Regions from separate parts of the Bradyrhizobium sp. SZCCHNS2022 genome, predicted to be linked through region 2. Evidence: riboswitches for the same ligand, from Rfam matches in the RefSeq annotation. Region 2 holds a riboswitch; the other holds the start of a gene.
What was found. Region 2 has a riboswitch for S-adenosylmethionine ahead of QXZ94_RS23965 (O-succinylhomoserine sulfhydrylase). Riboswitches for the same ligand answer to the same signal wherever they lie in the genome.

Region 1 (10,936 bases), 660 kb from region 2:
CCTGCGCAGTCACGATGTCATGCCCATCCATCGCAATGGCGCGCGCGACCAGCGTCCGCATCGAATCTTCGTCGTCTGCGATCAGGACGCGCGACATGTCGTTTCGTCTCCGTCTCGTGGGCCCCGCGGGCGACCCACGAGACCGGAATCATCATGCACTGCCGGCGGCCAGGTCGCGCCGGTTGAAGAACCGTATATCGATATTGCGGCCTTCGGGAGGGGGCGAGGCCAGCCGCGACTTGAAGGTCGTGCGCTCCCCCGGCTTGAGCGCCGTCTGCTCGAGCAGCGTATTCCAGGCATAGATCTCCGTGCCCTGCGCGTCACGTACGCTGAAGCGCAGCCGGGGCAGGTCGACCGCCTTCTTGGTGACGCTGACGATGGTGCCTTCGATCACCAGCACCGGTTTGCCGTCGACGGTTTCGGTCGCCACCTTCACGTCCTTGAAGGACAGGCCGCGCAGGTTCACCTCGAGCCCGGCCAGCTTGTAGAACGAGGCCGTCTGCGGCAGCAGGCGGACGACGTCGCCGCGCCACACCACGAGCGCGATCGAGAGTGCCGCCATCGCCGCGGTCAGCGCCGGCAGGTTGAATACCTTCTTGCCGGGGAAGTCCGGCAAGGACGGGAGCTTGATCGATTTGCGGAGGCCTGCGAGGCGCGCGAGCTTGCCCCGCGGTGCCGGCTGATCGCCATCGGCCGCGGCGTCCTCGGAATCCTCGGTGACGGCATCCTCAGGCCATCCGGCGGCAATGGACGGGCTTTCCACCTCGGGGGGCTGCTCGTCGGTGTCCTCCCGGGCGAGGGCTTCCCATTCGTCGGCGGCATCACGCGGCGCCGGGGTCGCGCCGGCCTCGGCCATCGCCGGGATCGGGGCCGGAGCCTCGACCGCATCCTCGGGACGCGCCAGCCAGACCTCCTTGCAACGGGAACAGCGTACGCTGCGGCCGGCCATACCCAGAGTTGCCAGATCGATGGCATAAGACGTCGCACAATGGGGGCAAACGATGAACATCGCGCCTTTTCTCCAACGGCCATTGCCGCTTTGTTTCCGACAGTTCGTGCTACAAGGACCGCCATGTCGACGAACTTCGGAACTCAATCGCGCCATTGGTACATGGCAACCATTAACGAACCGGAAACCATAACGGGCGCTCAATCGGGTCATCGTACCGCTGAGCTTGGAGCGTGCGGGCTTGCCGTGCACGCGGTCGAACGGAGCTGAGGCTTTGGTTCGGTTCGAAAATGTTGGGCTGCGCTATGGACTGGGGCCGGAGATCCTCCGCGACCTCAGCTTCCAGATTCCGGCCCATTCCTTTCAGTTTCTGACCGGCCCGTCGGGTGCCGGCAAGACCTCGCTGCTGAAGCTGTTGTTCCTGTCGCTGCGGCCGACGCGCGGGCTGGTCAACCTGTTCGGCTACGACATCTCGCTGCTGAGCAAGGAGGAGATCGCCGACCTGCGCAAGCGCATCGGCATCGTGCTGCAGGACTTTCGCCTGCTCGACCACATGACGACCTATGAGAACGTGGCGCTGCCGTTTCGCGTCATGGGGCGGGATGAATCGAGCTACCGCAAGGAGGTCATCGACCTCCTGAAATGGGTCGGCTTGGGCGAGCGCATGGATGCGCTGCCGCCGATCCTGTCGGGCGGTGAGAAGCAGCGCGCCGCGATCGCGCGCGCCGTGATCTCGCGTCCGCAGCTCCTGCTCGCCGACGAGCCGACCGGCAACGTCGATCCGACGCTCGGGCGCCGGCTGCTGCGGCTGTTCATCGAGCTGAACCGCTCGGGCACGGCGGTGATCATCGCAACCCACGACATCACGCTGATGGACCAGTACGAGGCCCGCCGGCTGGTGCTGCACCAGGGACGATTGCACATCTATGAGTAGCGTGGACGATCGCGGCCTCTTGGTCGATCTCGGCGAGGACCGCCCGCAACTGCCGGCGCAGGCGCGCATCGTGTCGCCGATCGTGCCACGGGCCTCGATTGCAGGCCGCGCGCTGGTCGCCGTGGTGGCGATCATGACCTTCCTGGCGTCGATCACCACCGGCGCCGTGCTGCTGGTCAGCGAGTCCGCGGCCGAGTGGCAGTCGGAGGTCGCCAGCGAGATTACGGTCCAGGTGCGTCCCAAGACCGGCCGCGATATCGAGCGTGACATTGCTCTCGTGACGGAGGCGATGCGGGGGCAATCCGGCATCGTCGAGGTCCGGCCCTTCACCAAGGAGGAATCGAGCAAGCTGCTGGAGCCGTGGCTCGGCAGCGGCCTGTCGTTCGAGGAGCTGCCGGTGCCGCGCGTGATCATCGCCCGGGTGCAGCCCGGAACCAGCTTCGATCTCAACGCGTTGCGCAATCGCGTGACCCAGGTGGCGCCGAGCGCCAGCGTCGACGATCATCGTGCCTGGATCGAGCGCATGCGCTCGATGACCGGCGCGACCTTGTTCGCGGGCTTCGGCATTCTCGTGCTGGTGATCGTGGCCACCATCATCTCGGTGTCGTTCGCGACCCGCGGTGCCATGGCCGCGAACCGGCCGATCGTCGAGGTCCTGCATTTCGTCGGCGCCGGCGACCGCTACATTGCCAATCATTTCCTGCGCCACTTTCTCCAGCTCGGGCTGGAGGGCGGCGTGATCGGCGGCGGGCTGGCAATGCTCGGCTTCGGGTTCTCGGAGTCGATCGCCAGCTGGTTCTCCGGGACGCCGGTCGGCGATCAGTTCGCGGCGCTGCTCGGCACCTTCTCGCTCCGGCCGCTTGGTTATGTGGCGATTGCGTTACAGGCCGTGGTCATCGCCGCGGTGACCGGCTGGGCCGCCCGCCGGACCCTGTTCGCGACCCTGGCGAGCATCGACTGATGGCAGCTTCTGTCCCCAGCCGCCTCAGTGTGGATTTCACTCGGCCCGAAAACCGCCTAGAATCGTCCGCGCCGGGATGAGGCAAGATGGGGTGAGCTGGGTCACGAACACGGTTGAGGGCGCGCGACAGGATCGGCGGCGAGCGAACGTGATCGGGATGCCGGCGAAACCCGTCTGCGCTCCCGGACTTGAACGACGGGATTGCGCGACGGCATGGCGCCGCGCGCGGGCAGGCAAGGAATCGCCAAGCGCAGCATGGGGTCTGAGACCGACGATAGCAGCCGCAAGCTACCGCTCCTCGTGGTGGTGGGCCGGACGTTCGCGGGCGTCGTGGCCATGCTCGCGGTCGGCTTCTTCGTCGCGGCCGTCGGCTTCATCGGTTTTCTGTCGCAGCTGCGCGGCGCCGAGATCAAGCCCGAGCGCAAGGCCGACGGCATCGTGGTCCTGACGGGAGGCTCCTCGCGGGTGTCGGATGCGGTCGAGCTGCTGGCCGGCGGCTATGGCCGCAGACTGCTGATTTCCGGGGTCCACCCCACCAACGAGGCCAGCGACATCACCCGCTCGCTGCCGGAGGCGCGATCGTTCATCAATTGCTGCGTCGATCTGGATTATTCCGCCATCAACACCCGCAGCAACGCGGCCCAGACGCGGCGCTGGGCGGCCGAACGGGGGTTCAAGTCGCTGGTCGTCGTGACGTCGAACTATCACATGCCGCGGGCCATCGTGGAGCTGTCGCATGCGATGCCGAGCATGGATCTCATTCCCTATGCCGTCGTCGGCGAGAAATGGCGGGATGAGCCGTGGTGGACCAGCGGACCGACCCTTCGCCTGCTGCTGTCCGAATATGCCAAATACGTTGCCGCCGAGGCCCGGCTGCGGCTCGCCGACCTCGGCATCGATCTGGTGCCCGAGAGCGAGCTGCCGACCGGCTCGGTGTCGCGCCGGCCGGCGACGGCGCAAGCCAATTGAACTGGGTTTCTGATGGTCTCGATCTTCCTGCGCTCGCTCCTGTTCAACATCCTGTTCTACCCGAACTTCGTGTTCTGGCTGCTGGTCGCGCTGCCGACCCTGGCGATGCCGCGAAAGGCGCTGCTGCGCGTCGCGAACTGGTGGGCGCAGAGCAACATTCTGTTGATGCGCGCCATCTGCAACATCCGCGTCGAATATCGCGGCGCCGAGAAGATCCCCAAGGGACCGCTGATCGTCGCCGCCAAGCACCAGTCGATGTGGGAGACGATCTCGCTGCTGCATTTCTTCGACCAGCCGTTCTTCGTGCTCAAGCGAGAGCTGCTGCGCATCCCGCTGTTCGGGCAGTACCTGGTCAAGGCGAACATGGTCGCGATCGACCGCAGCTCGGGCGCGCGCGCCTTGAAGCAGGTGATGCGGCGGGCGGCCGAGGAGGTGAAGCACGGTCGCCAGTTCCTGATCTTTCCGGAGGGAACGCGGCGCTCGCCCGGCGCGCCGCCGGACTACAAGGCCGGCGTCGGCGCGATCTATGTCGATTGCGGCGTGCCCTGTCTGCCGGTCGCGCTCAATTCGGGTCTGTTCTGGCCGCGCCGCACGTTCCTGCGCTATCCCGGGACCCTGGTGGTGGAGTTTCTCGATCCCCTGCCGCCGGGCCTGTCGCGGCATGAATTCATGGTTCGCGTCGAGAGCGTCATCGAGGATGCAACCAACCGTCTCGTGGCGGCCGGGCAGGCGGAGCAGGCCCAGCTGTTCGGCCGCGTGCCGGCAGAGGCGAAAGCCTGAAGCTCGCTATGCCTGATGTCCCGAGGCCGGGTGAAGCGAGTGACCGTCGTCGTGCAGCATCATCGCAAGCCGATGCAGCTGCGTGTCGCGAAATCCCTGCGCCTCGATCGCCTTCACCGTCGCGAGCACGTAGTCGCGGTTGGCGCCGGACTGGCCGTGACCCTGCCGCACATGGCGCAGCTGCTCCTGCGGCGACAGCCGGCCGGCATATTGCACATGGCCGCGATCGACCACATACACCAGCGCGCTCACCCGCTCGCGCGCGTCGTTCTCCAGCCACACCGATCGGGTCACCTCGCGATACACCGAGGTCACCTGCTCGCGCGCGCGCAGATACGCAATCGTCTCGTCGCGCTTGTTTTCGGCCACACGAAACGCAATGCCGCGACACGCGCCGCCGCGATCGAGACCGAGCACGAGGCCCGGCTTCTCCGGTGTTCCGCGATGGACGAAGGAATAGACGCACAGCGCGCGATGCTCGCCGATCAGGCGTGCGGGTACCTGCTGAACGAAGTCGAAGCCGGGGCGCCACATCAGCGAGCCATAGCCGAACACCCAGAGATCGCCGTGGGGAAGGTCGCGTGGGGAGAGGGTCATTGCGGACATGGCAGCGGAAGCCTAAGTGTGATGCTCGCGAATTGTTAACTTATGTACACAATCCGTGATCGCGGAATCGCCAAAATTGCTGCCCAAAGGGTGTCCTGCATGTCTCGTTTGCCACAAGCGCGCCGCAGGCGCCCGCTCTGGGGGCTGTTCCTTGCCCCCGCCCTGCTCCTGATCGCCGCCGTGGCGTGGAGCGCCTTCTGGTTCTTCGCCGCTTCGCAGGTCGATGTCCAGGCCGACGCCTGGCGCGCGCGCGAGGCGAAGTCGGGCCGCGTCTATGATTGCGCGAAGCGGTCCGTCACCGGTTTCCCGTTCAGGCTCGAGGTCCGCTGCGCCGACCCGAGCGTCGCCCTGTTCTCGCAGGCGGCCGGCACGCCCCTGATGAATGCCAAGCTCGACGAGATTCTGGTCGTCGCGCAGGTGTGGGACCCGCAGCGGATCATTGCGGAGTTCAAGGGACCGGCAACCATCGCTGATGGGCGCGGGCCGGCGTCCTATGCCGTCAATTGGAGCGTGGGGCAGGCCAGCGTTCGTGGCCTCCCCGGGCCGCCGCAGCGGGCCGATCTCGTGTTCGAGCAACCGACCGTCGACCGCATCGAGGGGGCCGCCGCCGTGCCTGCCGCGCGGGCCGATCACGCCGAATTGCACGGCCGGCTCGCCGAGGGCACGCCGTCCGACCATCCGGTGCTGGAGACGTCGCTGCAGATCGCGGGCGGCAGCATCCAGGGTGCCCATCCGCTGCTCGCCGAGCCGTTCAATGCCGACATCCAGGGCCGGGTCACGGGGCTGAAGGATTTCCGCCCCAAACCCTGGCCGGAGCGGTTTCGCGAGATCCAGGCGGCCGGCGGTCATGTCGAGATCGTCCAGGCGCGCATCCAGCAGGGCGAACTGCTCGCCGTGGCCGCAGGCACTCTGACCCTTACCGCCAACGGCAATATCGACGGCGAGGTGCAGATGACGGTGGCTGGAATTGAAAAGGTCATCCCGGCGCTCGGCCTCGACAAGATGCTCGAGAACGGCGTGCCGCAGGCGACGCTGGATCGCGTCGCGCCCGGCGTGAAGTCGCAGGACGTCAGCAATCTGATCGGGGCGCTCGACCGCGCCATTCCCGGCCTCGGCAAGGTGGTCAAGCAGAACGCCAATGTCGGTGTCGCCGCCGGGATCAATGCGCTCGGCAAGGAGGCCACGCTGGAGGGCCGCAAGGCGCGGACCTTCCCGTTGCGCTTCTCCGACGGGGCGGTGGTGCTCGGTCCGTTCAAGGTCGCCCGCGTCCCTCCGCTGTTCTGATCTCAGGGCTTCTTGAGCTGCGGCAGCGGCCGGCCGAAATCCGGCGCCGCCGAATCCTGGCCGATGTCGACGATGCCGCGGCGGATCGCGCGGGTGCGGGTGAAGTGATCGAACAGCGCCTCGCCGTCGCCTCGCCGGATCGCCCGCGTCAGCTTCGACAGGTCCTCGGTGAAGGTGCCGAGCATGTCGAGCACGGCGTCCTTGTTGCTCAGGAAGATGTCGCGCCACATCGTCGGATCTGACGCGGCGATGCGGGTGAAATCGCGGAAGCCGCCGGCGGAGAACTTGATCACCTCGGACTCCGTCACCTGCGCCAGCTCATCCGCTGTGCCGACGATGGTGTAGGCGATCAGATGCGGCAGATGGCTGGTGATCGCGAGCACGCGGTCGTGATGATCCGGCGTCATGATCTCGACCTTGGCGCCGAGTGCAGCCCAGAACGCGCGAAGACGATCGATCGCGCCGGCATCGACGCCGTCCGGCGGCGTCAGGATGCACCAGCGGTTGATGAACAGCTCGGCAAAGCCGGAGTCGGGGCCCGAATTCTCGGTGCCCGCCACCGGATGCGCCGGCACGAAGTGCACATTCGCTGGCAGATGCGGGGCCATGTCGCGGACGATGGCGCCCTTCACCGAGCCGACGTCGGAAACGACGGCGCCGGGCTTCAGATGCGGCGCGATCTCTGCCGCGACCGGGCCGCAGGCGCCGACGGGAATGCAGAGGATGACGAGATCGGCGTCCTTCACGGCGTCCGCATTGCTAGCGACGACGCGGTCGACGAGTCCGAGCTCGGCGACGCGGGCGCGGGTCTTCTCCGAACGCGCCGTGGTGATGATCTCGCCCGCCACGCCCTGCAGCCTGGCCGCACGTGCGATCGAGCCGCCGATCAGGCCGAAGCCGATCAGCGCTACGCGTTCGAACCGTCCGGCGACGCTCACCTCGCCCCCATGAAATCGCTGAGAGCCTCGATCACGAGACGGTTGGCTTCCTCGGTGCCGATCGTCATGCGCAGCGCGTTCGGCAGCTTGTAGTTGGCGAGCGCGCGCAGCACGAGGCCGCGGCGGGTCAGGAACTCGTCCGCCTCCACCGCGGTCTTGCCGTTCTCGGCCGGGAAGTGGATCAGCAGGAAGTTGGTGACGCTCGGCGTCACCTTGAGCCCGAGCTTGCCGATCTCCTCGGTGAGCAGGTTGCGCCACGTTTCCGTGTGCGTCTTCGACATCTGCTGATGCGCGGTGTCCTCGAGCGCCGCGACGGCTGCGAGCATCGCCGGCGAGGAGACGTTGAAGGGCCCGCGAATACGGTTGATGGCGTCGACGATGTGCGCCGGGCCGAACATCCAGCCGACGCGAAGCGCGGCGAGGCCGTGGATCTTGGAAAAGGTGTGCGTGACCACGGTGTTCTCGGTCGTCGCGACCAGCTCGATGCCGAACTCGTAGTCGTTGCGCGAGACGTAGTCGGCATAGGCGGCGTCGAGCACCAGCACGACATGCGAGGGCAGGCCGGCACGCAGCCGCTTGACCTCGTCGAACGGGATATAGGTGCCGGTCGGGTTGTTGGGGTTGGCGAGCCACACCAGCTTGGTGCGCGGCGTCACCGCGGCGAGGATCGCGTCGACGTCGGTGCGATACTCCTTTTCGGCGGCGACCACGCTCTTGGCGCCGCAGGCCATGGTCGCGATCGGATAGACCAGAAAGCCGTGCGTGGTCGAGATCGCCTCATCGCCCTGGCCCAGGAAGGTGTGGGCCAGCAGGTTGAGGATCTCGTCGGAGCCGGCGCCGCAGACGATGCGGTCGGGGTCGAGGCCGTAGGTGCGACCGATGGCCTCGCGCAGCACCCGCGAGGTGCCTTCAGGATAATCCTCGAGATGGCCGGCCGCGCTCTTGAATGCCTCGATCGCCTTGGGCGACGGACCGAATGGGGTCTCGTTGGCCGACAGCTTGAAGACCTTGCGGCCGGGCTCCGGCTTCGGGCTCTTGCCGGGCGTGTAGGGCGCAATATCGAGGATGCCGGGGTTCGGCACGGGACGGGACATCGTCAACTCCGGAGAATGCTTGGGAGGGGCGCAAGGCGGCCTCAGCTGGGAACCGTATAGCGTTTCGCGTGGCCGCCGACGAGGGCTGCGGAGCGTACCGAGGCGCCTGCCGCGATCAGGGCTGCCTTGATTTTTTCGAGGTTCGCGGGCGCCTCGATCGACACCAGCAGCGCAGCGCCGTCGAAAGCGGTATCGGGCACCGCGATGACGTCGGCGAGCGGCGACAGCGCCCGCGACACCTGGGCGTTCCAGCCGGACACGCGGATGCTCCAGGTCTCGACCTCCAGCACCAGCGCATCGTCGGCGACACGCGACACCGCGAACACCGGCAGCGCCGCTGGATGGTCGGCGCGCTCGATGAACGGCAGCCGCGCAATGATCTTCGGTGCGCCCACGGGCTCCAGCGTGATCCACCACGGCGTATGGCCCGACGTCGTCGACACCAGCGCGAGATCGCCCTTCGAGCGCGCCACCGCCTCGACCGCGGCCTGGGCGCTGAAATGGGCAATGTAGGGCACCACGAAGCCGAAATGGAACCGGGCGGAATCGCGCATTGCGGATTCGCCGACCGACACATCGGCATGCACCGAGAACGGCGCCTGCACATAGGTGAAGGTCGAGACGATCACGCGCCAGATGCCCTCGACCGTGTCGAGCGGCAGGATGCCGCGATGCCGCTGCACCAGCCGGCGCATCATGTCGGCCTCGCGCGCCGGGCGGAACGCCGAGCCGACCTCCTGGGTCTTCTTGACCTTGATCAGCCGGTCGATGATGTCGGCCCGGTTCATCAGCAGGTGATGCACCTGCTCGTCGATCGCGTCGATCTCCTTGCGCAGGTCGGCGAGCGAGGGCGGGGCGGGCGGCGGGTTCGACATGGTCCGTGTCACTCTTCGCGAGGCCACGGGGAAACGCGCGGCCACAAGGAACGGATGCCGTTCTCTCCGATGCGCCGGGCCCGCGCAACAGCAAGTTTACCTTGTGCTGCCTAGGCTTGCCCCGACTGCAGCGGTGGGGCGCCCGAGCGGCGGTCAACCCCAGCTTGCCTTGACGAAGAGCGCCCGCGGGACTAGTTTCTGCCCGTTCCGTGGTCATTTGAGCCGGCCGGCTTGCAGCCACGTTAAAAAACTCGCTAAACAGGCCGGGGACGTTATCGATCCCGGCCGAACCCCAGTTCAGGCCGGGTTTTTCATGGCCTGATATGTCACGTGGTTCGGGAGCTCCGGCGGAATGGCCGGGGTGAGAGACATGACAGGCCTGACGCCGAAATCCACCTCCGCATTGCGCACGATTGCGCCGGAAGAGCGTTCGCACGAGGTCGACCATCCGAGCTCGCTGGTCGCGCAGTTCGGCGCCGACAAGCCGCTCAAGCTGGATTGCGGCGTCGACCTCGCGCCGTTCCAGATCGCCTACCAGACCTATGGCGAGCTCAACGCCGACAGATCGAACGCGGTGCTGATCTGCCACGCGCTGACCGGTGATCAGCATGTCGCCAACCGCCATCCGGTCACCGGCAAGCCCGGCTGGTGGGAGACCTTGGTCGGTCCGGGGCGGCCGCTCGATCCGGCGCGCTACTTCATCATCTGCTCGAACGTGATCGGCGGCTGCATGGGTTCGACCGGGCCGGCCTCGTTGAACCCGGCGACGGGCAAGGTGTGGGGCCTCGACTTCCCGATCATCACCATCCCCGACATGGTGCGGGCGCAGGCGATGCTGATCGATCATCTCGGCATCGACACCCTGTTCGCCGTGGTCGGCGGCTCGATGGGCGGCATGCAGGCGCTGCAATGGACGGTGGCCTATCCACACCGCGTGTTCGCGAATCTCGCGATCGCCTGCGCGACACGGCACTCGGCGCAGAACATCGCCTTCCATGAGCTCGGCCGCCAGGCCGTGATGGCCGATCCGGAATGGGATCACGGCCGCTATGCCGACAAGGCCACGCATCCGCATCGCGGCCTCGCGGTGGCGCGGATGGCCGCGCACATCACCTATCTGTCGGACGCCGCGCTGCATCGCAAGTTCGGCCGCCGCATGCAGGACCGCGAGCTGCCGACCTTTTCGTTCGACGCCGATTTCCAGGTCGAGAGCTATCTGCGCTACCAGGGCTCGTCCTTTGTCGAGCGTTTCGACGCCAACTCCTATCTCTATCTGACGCGCGCGATGGATTATTTCGATATCGCCGCGGATCATGACGGCGTGCTGGCGGCTGCCTTCCGCGGCATCCAGACCCGCTTCTGCGTGGTGTCCTTCACCAGCGACTGGCTGTTTCCGACCTCGGAATCGCGGGCGCTGGTGCATGCGCTGAACGCGTCCAGCGCGCGGGTGTCGTTCGCCGAGATCGAGACCGACCGGGGGCACGACGCGTTCCTGCTGGATGTGCCCGAGTTCTTCGAGATCGCCAGCGCGTTTCTCGATTCCGCG
Region 2 (10,936 bases):
CCGGCGATGCCATTGCCATCTACGCACCCGATGGCACCTTGATCGGGCGCATCCCGGTGCCCGAGATCGCCTCCAACGTCACCTTCGGCGGGCCGAAGCGCAACCGGCTCTACATCACCGCGCAAACCTCACTCTACGCGATCTTCGTCAACGCCCATGGGATCAACTGAGACCACACGACCGCTCCGGCGCGCCGACCATGCACGTCAACTGACCGGTCGCAGCCTTAGGCGTGCCGACCGAAAGCGGACGATCAACCGAGCCCAGCACGGCAGCGGCGGCAGCACCTGCCGCCGACGTCGCGCCGAGCGCAACGAGCGACGCGACCTTGGCCGCATCGAGATCGAACGCGACGAGGCGGGTTGCGGTCCGAGCGGTCCGGGCACCAATCGCGCCGGCCATCGCGTCAGTGCCAATCGACGCGACGACACGACTCGCGTCGACACGCGGCAAGCGCTGCGCTGGATGGCGCGACGGCCGGCCTCAGAGCGAGGCGGTGATGCCGCCATCGACATAGAGCACGTGGCCATTGACGAAGGACGATGCCGGCGAGGCCAGGAAGATGCAGGCGCCGACGAGTTCTTCGACCTTGCCCCAGCGCCCCGCCGGGGTGCGCTTCTCGAGCCAGGCCGAGAAGGCCGGATCAGCAACCAGTGCAGCGTTGAGCGGCGTATCGAAATAGCCGGGCGCGATGGCGTTGACCTGCAGGCCGTGCTTGGCCCAGTCCGTCGCCATTCCCTTCGTGAGGTTTCCGACCGCGCCCTTGGTCGCCGTGTACGGTGCGATCGACGGACGCGCGAGCGACGTCTGCACCGAGGCGATGTTGATGATTTTGCCGCCGTGCCGTCCGATCATGTGGCGCGCACAGGCTTGGCCGACGTTGAACACCGAGGCGATGTTGGTCTGCAGCAGGCGCTGGAACGCCTCCTCGGGGAAATCCTCCAGCGGCGCCCGATGCTGCATGCCGGCATTGTTGACGAGAATGTCGATCGGGCCGACCTCGGCTTCGAAGCGATCGACCGCCGCCCGCACGGCGGCGTGATCGGTCACGTCGAAAGCGAGGATGCGTGCGCTTGGAATGTCGCGAGCAGCTGCGGCGAGCTTGGCTTCGTCGCGGCCATTGAGCACGATTTCGGCGCCGGCTTGAGCAAGACCGCGCGCGAGCGCAAGACCAATGCCTTGCGAAGATCCGGTCACCAGAGCGCGACGCCCCGCCAGATCGAACAAGTCGACCGCCACTCCGCTTTCTCCGCCTGCTACGTTGAACCCGCCGGGCAAGACTATGTTATCGATAACAAATCCTGTCAACGCCACGGCTTTGGCTTCATCCGCAACGCGACGAGGGTCGTCGCGTTGCTCGCAAGCGCACGCATCCATCTCCTCGAGATGGCGATCTGTGGTGATCGTTATGGGGGGATCGTTACGGGGCTGGAGCGGGCGAAGGGAATCGAACCCTCGTATGCAGCTTGGGAAGCTGCCGTTCTACCATTGAACTACGCCCGCATGGCTCAATGCTTAACCGAGCCGCAGCGTTTCGCCAAGCGGCTTGTCACTCTGCGGATCGTCGCGGAGCCTGCCGTCGGACCCGTCTCGCGTGCTGCACCGCATGGCGCCGCGCAGATCGCGAGACGGCGCTTGACAACCATGACCCAAATCAGGGCAAACCCCGCCCCGGTCGTGCCGCGCTGTTAACAAACTGTTAACAAAATTGATGCGGTCGACCGCGGCAGTGCTATGGTTGTGGTGTGGGGTTGGGGTGGCGTCATGGGGCGTGGGTATACGATCTTTGATACGGCCCTCGGCCGTTGCGGCATCACGTGGAGCGATGCCGGGATCACCGGCGTGCAGCTGCCGGAAGCACGGGAAATCGAAACCCGGCGGCGGTTGTTCCGCCAATTTCCGGAAGCACGGGAGCAGCGCCCGTGTTCGAACACTGAACTCGCCATTGAAGGCATTTCCGCCATGCTGCGCGGCCGGGATGTCGACTTCTCGGACGTAGCGCTCGATCTCAGCGGCGTACTGCCGTTCAACCAGCGCGTCTACGAACGCATCCGCGCCATTCCGCGCGGCGAGACGCGCAGCGCTGACGAGCTCGCAATCGAGCTTCACGTCGCCGGAGCGCTGAACTCGATTGCGCAGGCCCTGACGAAGAATACGTTCGTCCTGATCGTGCCGTGCCACCGCGTGCGCGACCTCGGCAGCAGCCACGACAAGCCGTCACCCAACAGCGGGGTCATCTCCAAGCGGCGGCTGCTGTCGCTCGAAGGCGCACGGCCGCTTGCGGGCCTGACCTTGTTCGACGCTCTGCTCACCGTCGACCGGGCCCGCGCCTCATGAGCGTCAAGTCCTCGAAATTTCTCACACCCAACCCTCGTCTTTCACGCGCGATGCCCTAGATTGCCAGGATGACCGCGACCATCCTGTTCGAAAGTCGAGACGTCACCGTATCTGAATTCCGCTGTGCGGCGGCTCCGGGTGAGCGTCCCTACGCCGAGCAATATGCCGGCTACTCGCTGTCCTACGTGCGCAAGGGCAGCTTCGGCTGCCATCACCGCGGCCGCTTCTTCGAGCTGGTCACCGGCTCATTGCTGGTCGGACATCCCGGCGACGAGTACATGTGCACGCATGACCACGTCTGCGGCGACGAGTGCCTGTCGTTCTTTTTCGATGAAGCCATCATTGACGAGATCGGCGGCGACAAGCGGACCTGGCAGACCGGCGCCACGCCGCCGCTCCCGGAGATGATGGTGCTCGGCGAGCTCGCCTTGGCTGGGGCCGACCGCGAGCGCACGCATGGACTTGACGAGATCGGTCATCTCATCGCCGGCCGCTTCGTAGCCACCGTCACCGGACGAGAGGAGCGGCCGCCACAACCGAGCCTGCGGGATCGCCGGCGCGCGGTCGAGAGCGCGTTGTGGATCGACGAGAATTCGGACCGCGACATCGACCTGGCGGATACGGCCCGCGAGGCCGGTGTCAGCCCGTTCCACTTCTTGCGACTGTTTGCGGCGACGATCGGCGTGACACCGCATCAATACCTGATCAGGTCGCGTTTGCGGCGCGCAGCCCGGCGTCTCAGCGAGGAGGACACGCCGGTCACCGACATTGCCTACGATACGGGCTTCGCCGACCTGTCGAACTTCACCCGCACCTTCACGCGCGCCGCCGGCGTGTCGCCATCGAAATTCCGCAAGGCTTCGCGCGGCGAGCGCAAGATTCTCCAAGAGCGGATCGGCCGCCACTGATGAGATGATCTCAGCGCGTGCAACAGCTGCATGCCCAGCATGGAGATCATCGATGTACGATCATATCGGCCTCAAGGTTGGCAATCTCGACGCCAGCATCCGCTTCTATACTGCCGCACTGGCGCCGCTCGGACACATCCTCTGTTCGAAGGACGAAGTCTCCGCAGGGATCGGCCCCAAGGGCGAGCCGATGCTCTGGCTCTATCTCGACAAGGCCGCGGCCAACGCTGCAGTACATGTCGCGTTCCGCGCTTCCGATCACGCTGCCGTTGCCAGATTCCACAGCGAGGGACTGAAAGCCGGCGGCCGCGACAACGGCGGTGCCGGGCCGCGCACGGACTATAGTCCGACCTACTACGCCGCATTCCTGATCGATCCCGACGGCAACAACATCGAAGCCGTGTGCCCTTGAGGTGATCGTCATGGCATCGATTCAGAAGGAGATCCCGATCGCAGCCCCGGCGGCTGCCGTGTGGGACGCCGTGCGCGATTTCGGCGCCGTTCATATCCGGCTGGCACCCGGTTTCGTGACCGATACCCGACTCGACGGCGACGTCCGCATCGTCAGCTTCGCCAATGGGAGCGTGGTGCGCGAGCAATTGGTCGACTGCAACGATGAGCGCCGGCGCCTGGTCTATGCCATCAAGAATCAGCGCATCACCCAGCACAGCGCGTCGTTTCAGATCTTCCCGGAAGGCGAGGAACGCTGCCGAATGATCTGGACGACGGACGTGCTGCCGCACGAGATCGCGCCCTATATCGAGCAGCAAATGGAGCTCGGCGCGCGTGCGATGCAGGACACCTTGGGCAGGCAGCGCGTGTAGCAGCTCAGCCGAGGCGCGGCGGCGGCTGAGAGCCAGAGTTGCGGACGGGCGCCAACGCGGCCGGGCGCAGCTCGATCGTGGCAGGCTTCGAACCCCAGCGGGTGAGCATCACGCTGGCGAGAGTCAGGCCGCCGAGGAGGACCATGGATGCCGCTGCCAGCAGGAAAAACTCGCCCTCGGTGGCGGCATGCTGCAGCAGATAGCTGCCGCCGGCGGCGATGAAGACGAGCCGCGCCGTCTGCGCCAGCACCGGCCCGATCACGCGCGCCGCGCCTTGCGAGGAGAAATACATCGAGATCGCCAAGCCGATGAAGGCATACATCGGCGCCGCGATCTGAAGATAATGCCGGCCGGCGCTGCGCGCGCTCTCATCCTGAGTGAAGATGTCGACCCAAACCTGCGGGAAGATCGCGATGCCGGTCGACAACACACCCATGGTGGTGAAGGAGACGAGACCCGCGGTCCAGGCAACGCGGCGGGCGCGCGCGATCTGCTCAGCACCGATTGCCATGCCCACCATCGGCACCGAGGCCATGCCGATCGAGAACCCGACGGTCGTCATCATGAATTCGAGGCGAGCGCCGATTCCGTAGCCGGCGAGCACGGCCGTGCCGAAGCCCGCGAGCATATGGGTGAAGATCGCGATCGACAGCACCGACTGCAGCGGCGAGAAGCAGGCGATCGCACCGACCTTGAGAATGTCGGCGAACATCGCACGGCTGATCTTGAGACCACGGAGCTTCGGCCTGACGCGAGCTCGCCCCGAGAACAGATACCAGCTCATGACCGAGATGCTGACGCTGAAGGCGAGCAGCGCGCCCGCCGCGACGCCGCGCATGCCGAGGCCAAGACCCAGGCTCAGCGTGCCACCCAGAACGATCTGCAACAGCGCCGAGCTGAGGATCATGAACGACGGCAGCTTCATGTTGCCGGTGCCGCGCAGGATGCCGGCCATGGAGTTCATCAGCCATGGCAGCACGGCGCCGCCGAAAAATATCTGCAGGTATGCGACGGCGTGGCTCAGCACCGCGCCGCGGCCGCCGAGCAGCTCCAGCAGAGCGGGACCGAACACCAGCATGCCGATCATGAAGGCTGCGCCGAAAAGCAGGGCGATCAGCAGCGCATGCGAGGCCAGCGTCGAAGCGCGCTCAGTATCGCCGGCGCCGAGTGCTCGCGCGATCGCGGAGGCCACGCCGCCGCCCATGGCGCCACCGGACATCGTCATGGTGAGGATTACCAGCGGAAACACCAGCGCCATGGCCGCGAGCGCCTCGATGCCGAGCCGGCCGATATAGGACGTCTCGGCGATGACGACGCAGGTGCCCGCCGTATTCGCGATGATGTTGGGCCATGCCAGCGACAGCAAGGTGCGCAGGATGGGGCCGTCGACCAGCGCATTCCGCATCGGCTTCACGGCGATCGGCAAGGAACGCCCTTCGTCGACCGGACTGTCGGCCAAGCCGATCTCGGACATTTCAGCTCCCCGCTCGGCCGCGCGCGTCGCAGCCCCATTGGCTTTCGTTGAAGCCTTCCTAGCACACTGCCGGGGTACGCCCTGTGCGGCGGGCGCATTGGGGGTGCGCGGCAGACGCAGCCGGCTAGAGCCGGAAATGCTTGGACAGCTTGAGGCCCTGGGCCTGGTAGTTGGAGCCGATGCGGCTGCCATACATCGCGTTCGGCCGGGCCAGCATCTTCTCATAGACGAGACGGCCGACGATCTGGCCGTGCTCGAGGATGAACGGCACCTCGCGCGAGCGCACCTCGAGCACGGCGCGCGAGCCCTGCCCGCCGGCGCCGGCATAGCCGAAGCCCGGATCGAAGAAACCGGCATAGTGGACGCGGAATTCGCCGACCAGCGGATCGAACGGCACCATCTCGGCGGCGTAGTCGGGCGGCACCTGCACGGCTTCCTTGGAGGCCAGGATGTAGAACTCGCCGGGATCGAGGATGAGGCTGCCGTCGGGACGCGCCTTGATCGGCTCCCAGAACTCCTCGACCGGATAGCCGGCCCGGCGGTCGACATCGACCACGCCCGTGTGGCGCTTGGCGCGATAGCCGACATAGCCGTTGGCGTTCGCCCCGGAGAGATCGACGGACAGCGCCACGCCGCCGGCGAGATCCGCATCGTCGCGATCGACCAGCCGCTCGGCTTCGTGCAGCGCGATCAGCTCATCCTCGGACAAAACCGCATCGCGGTAGCGGAAGCGGACTTGCGACAGGCGGGAGCCTTCGCGCAACAAGACGGGAAAGGTCTTCGGGCTGATCTCGGCATAGAGCGGGCCATGATAGCCGGCGCCGATCATGTCGAAGCGGCGGGTGCCGTCGGCGATCACGCGCGTGAACACGTCGAGCCGGCCGGTGGAGCTCTTGGGATTGGCGGCGGCGACGATGTCCTTCGGCAGCGCCAGGCTCTCCAGCAGCGGCACGATGTAGACGCAGTTGGTCTCCAGCACTGCGCCGTCGGCGAGCGCGAACTCGTGGAGCTTCAGCTCGTCGATGCGTTCGGCGACGGTCGAGCCGGGGCCGGGCAGAAAGCTCGCGCGCACGCGGTAGGCAACGTCGCCGAGGCGGAGGTCGAGGCTCGCCGGCTGGATCTGACTCTCGACGAAGTCGTATTCGGGAATGATCAGGCCGGCCTCCGCCATCGCCACGATCATGCGGTCGGGCAGGATGCCATGGACGTCGGCGGGAAGCGAGAACGGCAAGACCTGATCCTTTGCAGGCGCCGGAACGGCGGCTATGCGAGCCTATATAGGGTCTTTTGACCGGTTATCCGATGGCTGGCTTGACGGAAAGGCCGGGTGGGACTAAGAGCACGACTTATCCCGTGGTGATTTGAGCCGGCCGGCTTGCAGCCACGTTAAATAAGTCGCTAAACAGGCCGGGGACGATTGTGATCCCGGCCGTGAGGAGTTTTCCCAGGCCGGTTTTTTTGTGCCCATCGCCGACAGCGGTGGTCACGATGGAGGTCACATGTCCAATTCTCCTGCGTCGAAGTCCCCCGCGAAGGCCCCGGCGTCGTTCGCTCAGTATCGTCCCGAAACCCGGCTGGTGCATTCCGGCGGCCTGCGTTCCGAATTCGGCGAGACCGCCGAGGCGCTCTACCTCACCCAAGGTTTCGTCTACGCCACTGCCGAGGAGTGCGAGGCGCGCTTCAAGGGCGAGGACCCCGGTTTCATCTATTCGCGCTTCTCCAACCCGACCACGGCGATGTTCGAGCGCCGCATGATCGAGCTCGAAGGCGCCGAAGCCTGCCGCTCGGCCGCGACCGGCATGGCCGCCGTGACCACCGCGATCCTCGCGCCCTTGCGGGCCGGCGACCACGTCGTCGCGGCCAAGGCGCTGTTCGGCTCCTGTCGCTACGTCGTCGAGGACCTGCTGCCGCGCTACGGCATCGAGTCCACCCTCGTCGACGGGCTCGATCTCGACCAGTGGCAGAAGGCGGTCAGGCCGAACACCAAGTCGTTCTTCCTGGAGAGCCCGACCAATCCGACGCTCGACGTGATGGACATCCCGGCGATCGCCGAGATCGCGCATGCGCATGGCGCGCGGCTGATCGTCGACAACGTGTTCGCGACGCCGATCTGGCAGAGCCCGCTGGCGCTGGGCGCCGATGTCGTCGTCTACTCCGCGACTAAGCATATCGACGGCCAGGGCCGCTGCCTCGGCGGCGTGATCCTGTCGTCGGAGGCGTTCATCGCCGAGCACATCCACAATTTCATGCGCCAGACCGGCCCGTCGATCTCGCCGTTCAATGCCTGGGTCCTGCTCAAGGGCCTGGAGACCCTGGCGGTGCGCGTGCGCGCGCAGACCGAGACGGCGGGGAAGGTCGCTGACTTCCTCGCCGCGCATCCGAAGATTTCGCGGCTGATCTATCCGGGCCGCGAAGACCATCCGCAGGCAGCGACCGTGCGCAAGCAGATGCGCGCCGGATCGACGCTGGTCGGCTTCGAGGTCAAGGGCGGCAAGCCCGCGGCATTCCGCACGCTCAATGCGCTCAAGCTCGCACGGATCTCCAACAATCTCGGCGACTCCAAGACGCTGGTCACCCATCCCGCGACGACCACGCATCAACGGCTGACGCCGGAGGCGCGCGCCGAGCTCGGGATCAGCGAGGGCTTCATCCGCTTTTCGGCTGGGCTCGAGCATGCGGATGATCTGATCGAGGATCTGGATGCCGCCCTTCGGGCGGCATAGCGAATAGCGAATGGGGAGTGGCGAATAGGGATCGGGCGCGTTGATCGATCTGATCCCCCTATTCGCTACTCGCTATTCCCTACTCGCCCGCGTCACATCGGCCGATAGGTCAGCACTTCCGCCGGGGCGTTGATGCCGAGCTTCACCTGGCCGACGGAGCGGATGATGTCATCGCCGAGCAGCTGGGCGAAGCAGGCATAGCCCCAGTCGCTCATGTGCAGGCCGTCCGAGATCACGAACTCGTTGATCGGGATCGCCTGCCGCTCGTGCCAGTCGCGCATCACCTCGAAGCGCGGGAAGATGCCGGCGTGATGCAGCTCGGCGATGCGGCCGAGCAGCTTGTTCATGCGGCTGGCATTCTCCGAACGCTCGTTGACCCTGGGCGAATATTGCAGATCGACCAGCACGACGTCGGACGCCGCCGCCTGGATCTTGGCGACACCGTCCTCGACCAGCCTGGCGGTCTCGGTCGGATCGAGGTCGCGCAGCACGGCGTTGGTCCCGACCTGCCAGATCACGAGATCCGGATGACGGTCAATCACCGACGTCTCCAGCCGCTTCATCATTTCCGGCGCATCCTCGCCGCCGACGCCGGCATTGATGACGCTGATGTCGGCCATCGGATATTGCCGGCGCAGCTGTGCGGCGAGCCGGTTGGGATAATTGTATTCGGGCGCGCTCGAGCCATAGCCCTGGGTCGACGACGAGCCGAACGCGACGATCACGACCGGCAGTCCCGACGCGAGCTTGTTGGCGACATGCGGCAGCGAGATGAAGTTCTTCTTCGCGACGCCTTTCGGCGGCAGGCACGGCACGCGGTTGAAGATGTCGGTGGCGGACTTGGCGACCTGCTTGACCTTGTCGATCGCCCGCTCGGTGATGCTGCGCGACTGAGGTGTCGCGGCCGCGACGGGCTGGACGGCCCCCAACGTCGCATTTGGAGGCGTCGCAGTTGGAGCCGGCACGTTTGCCGCTGACGGCGCGGTCGGTGCTGCCTGTGATATCGCCGTCGGGGACTGACTGGCCGTGGTCGACGGATGCACGGCGGCGATCTGTCCGGTCCCCTGGCTGGCCGCCTGGGCGACCGTGATGTGGCCGATGGTCGGCCGGAGCTCCTTGATGGTCGACGCCTCTGCCTCGGGCGATGCTGCTGACGCGACGCTCTGTGCGTACGCCAGATGCGGACCGATCGAGAGGGCAAGCACCACCGCAACAGCGGCGGACGGCATATTCCATGTCCCAGATACGCGGCGACGACAATTGTAGGTCATGAACACGACGGATCCTAGTTCTGCTGCGCCGGCCCGATATGCGCTGCGTCGATGATGAACTTCGACAGCGCCCGGCCGAGACAGTCGTGAACCTGCTTGGCCAACTCGATCCCGTGCGTTGGATTGAACAGGTCGAAATCGCCCTGCTCGTTCCATTGCCGCATGATGGCGAAGCGGTCGAACAGCGGAATGTCGCGCTGCTGCGCCACGACACGCATGTTGTCGATATAGGGCGGCACGGAGATCAGGGTCTCCGTCCGCGGGCTGTATTGCAGGTTCATCAAGATGACATCAGCCCCCGCGTTCTGCAGCGTCGCGACACCGTCATTGACCGCCTGACGAAACTCATCAGGATCGACGGACCGCATGGCGTCGACCGTGCCGGTTTGCCAGACGACCAAATTAGGCCTTTTTCCTTCCACCAGTTTAACAAGATTGCCAGCGGTTTCTTCGGCGGTCTTCTTCGGCTGCAGTTCGACGGCGAGGTTGACGGTGACCGCAGGGAGCTTGTCCTTCAGCGACGCCTGCAGCCGGGCGGGATAGGCATTGGCGTCGGAGGCGCTGAGGATCGCCGACGAGCGGCTTCCGACCACCAGAATGTTCAGCGTACGGCCGTTCTTGACGGCCTCTGCAACCTTCGGAAGCGGGCTCTCGGTGGTCAGCAGGTAGGCCGGCACCTCGCAGGTCTGCGGCGCATCTTCGGCGCGCGCCGCCGCCGCCAGCGAAACCGCCAGCGCTGCGATACCAAACCTTAACCACGAGACGGACTTCATCAGCCCCCTCCCGCCATGTCGGCGTTGCTGCGCGCACCCTTTCGCGCGGCACCCTTGTCGGCCTCACGCTTGTACCACGAAATCAGCGCTGCAACTCCCCACATGGCAAGGATGCCGCAGAGGCTGATCATGGCATGCATCATGGGGCCGCCGGACACTTCGGCAAGTACGAAGTGGCCTGCAAAGGCGAGAAATACGCCGAGACAGAAGATCTCCAGCGAGTGTTGCCCACAAACAATCAGCGGGCGCAGCCAGCGCGACTTCAGCAGCGGCCAATCCTTGCGCAGATAGTGCACCGTGAGTGCTGCAAGTGCGAGGAAATGAGCGAAACGCAACACGTCCAGGTCTGTCTTGTCGATCGGATACATCCATTGCTCGATTCGGCGCGGCATCAGGTGGCCGAGCTGCGGGATGTACCAGGTCAGCGTGACGCAGAACGCCGCGACCAGATAGGCGACGCAGAGGCCGAGCGTGATCGGTGAGTTGAGGATGCCCGACATGCGCCTGGCGCCGCCAAGCGCGCACCAGGCGCCGAATACGAACAGCAGCTGCCAGGCGAACGGATTGAAGGCCCAGAATCCGTTCGGATAGGCCGACAGATAGAGGTCGAACTCCCAGGTGACCGC

Region 1: another riboswitch for S-adenosylmethionine. It lies ahead of QXZ94_RS21090 (homoserine O-acetyltransferase); the one in region 2 lies ahead of QXZ94_RS23965 (O-succinylhomoserine sulfhydrylase).

Annotation. Positions count from the first base shown of each region.
Region 1 covers NZ_JAUHHZ010000001.1:4,696,889-4,707,824, reverse strand. Annotated here, with positions in the region: gene QXZ94_RS21145 (response regulator) at 1-97, opposite strand, end outside; gene QXZ94_RS21140 (MJ0042-type zinc finger domain-containing protein) at 152-1,009, opposite strand; gene ftsE (cell division ATP-binding protein FtsE) at 1,224-1,883, shown strand; gene QXZ94_RS21130 (cell division protein FtsX) at 1,876-2,844, shown strand; gene QXZ94_RS21125 (YdcF family protein) at 3,100-3,813, shown strand; gene QXZ94_RS21120 (lysophospholipid acyltransferase family protein) at 3,826-4,593, shown strand; gene QXZ94_RS21115 (gamma-glutamylcyclotransferase) at 4,600-5,199, opposite strand; gene QXZ94_RS21110 (DUF2125 domain-containing protein) at 5,299-6,483, shown strand; gene QXZ94_RS21105 (prephenate/arogenate dehydrogenase family protein) at 6,486-7,421, opposite strand; gene hisC (histidinol-phosphate transaminase) at 7,418-8,515, opposite strand; gene QXZ94_RS21095 (chorismate mutase) at 8,557-9,390, opposite strand; SAM riboswitch at 9,590-9,669, shown strand; gene QXZ94_RS21090 (homoserine O-acetyltransferase) at 9,761-10,936, shown strand, end outside.
Region 2 covers NZ_JAUHHZ010000001.1:5,355,852-5,366,787, forward strand. Annotated here, with positions in the region: gene QXZ94_RS23915 (SMP-30/gluconolactonase/LRE family protein) at 1-170, shown strand, start outside; gene QXZ94_RS23920 (hypothetical protein) at 163-453, opposite strand; gene QXZ94_RS23925 (SDR family oxidoreductase) at 484-1,239, opposite strand; tRNA gene QXZ94_RS23930 (tRNA-Gly) at 1,430-1,503, opposite strand; gene QXZ94_RS23935 (methylated-DNA--[protein]-cysteine S-methyltransferase) at 1,765-2,337, shown strand; gene QXZ94_RS23940 (AraC family transcriptional regulator) at 2,406-3,245, shown strand; gene QXZ94_RS23945 (VOC family protein) at 3,298-3,657, shown strand; gene QXZ94_RS23950 (SRPBCC family protein) at 3,668-4,069, shown strand; gene QXZ94_RS23955 (MATE family efflux transporter) at 4,074-5,543, opposite strand; gene QXZ94_RS23960 (2'-deoxycytidine 5'-triphosphate deaminase) at 5,668-6,774, opposite strand; SAM riboswitch at 6,887-6,966, shown strand; gene QXZ94_RS23965 (O-succinylhomoserine sulfhydrylase) at 7,043-8,266, shown strand; gene QXZ94_RS23970 (GDSL-type esterase/lipase family protein) at 8,359-9,537, opposite strand; gene QXZ94_RS23975 (SGNH/GDSL hydrolase family protein) at 9,552-10,310, opposite strand; gene QXZ94_RS23980 (OpgC domain-containing protein) at 10,310-10,936, opposite strand, start outside.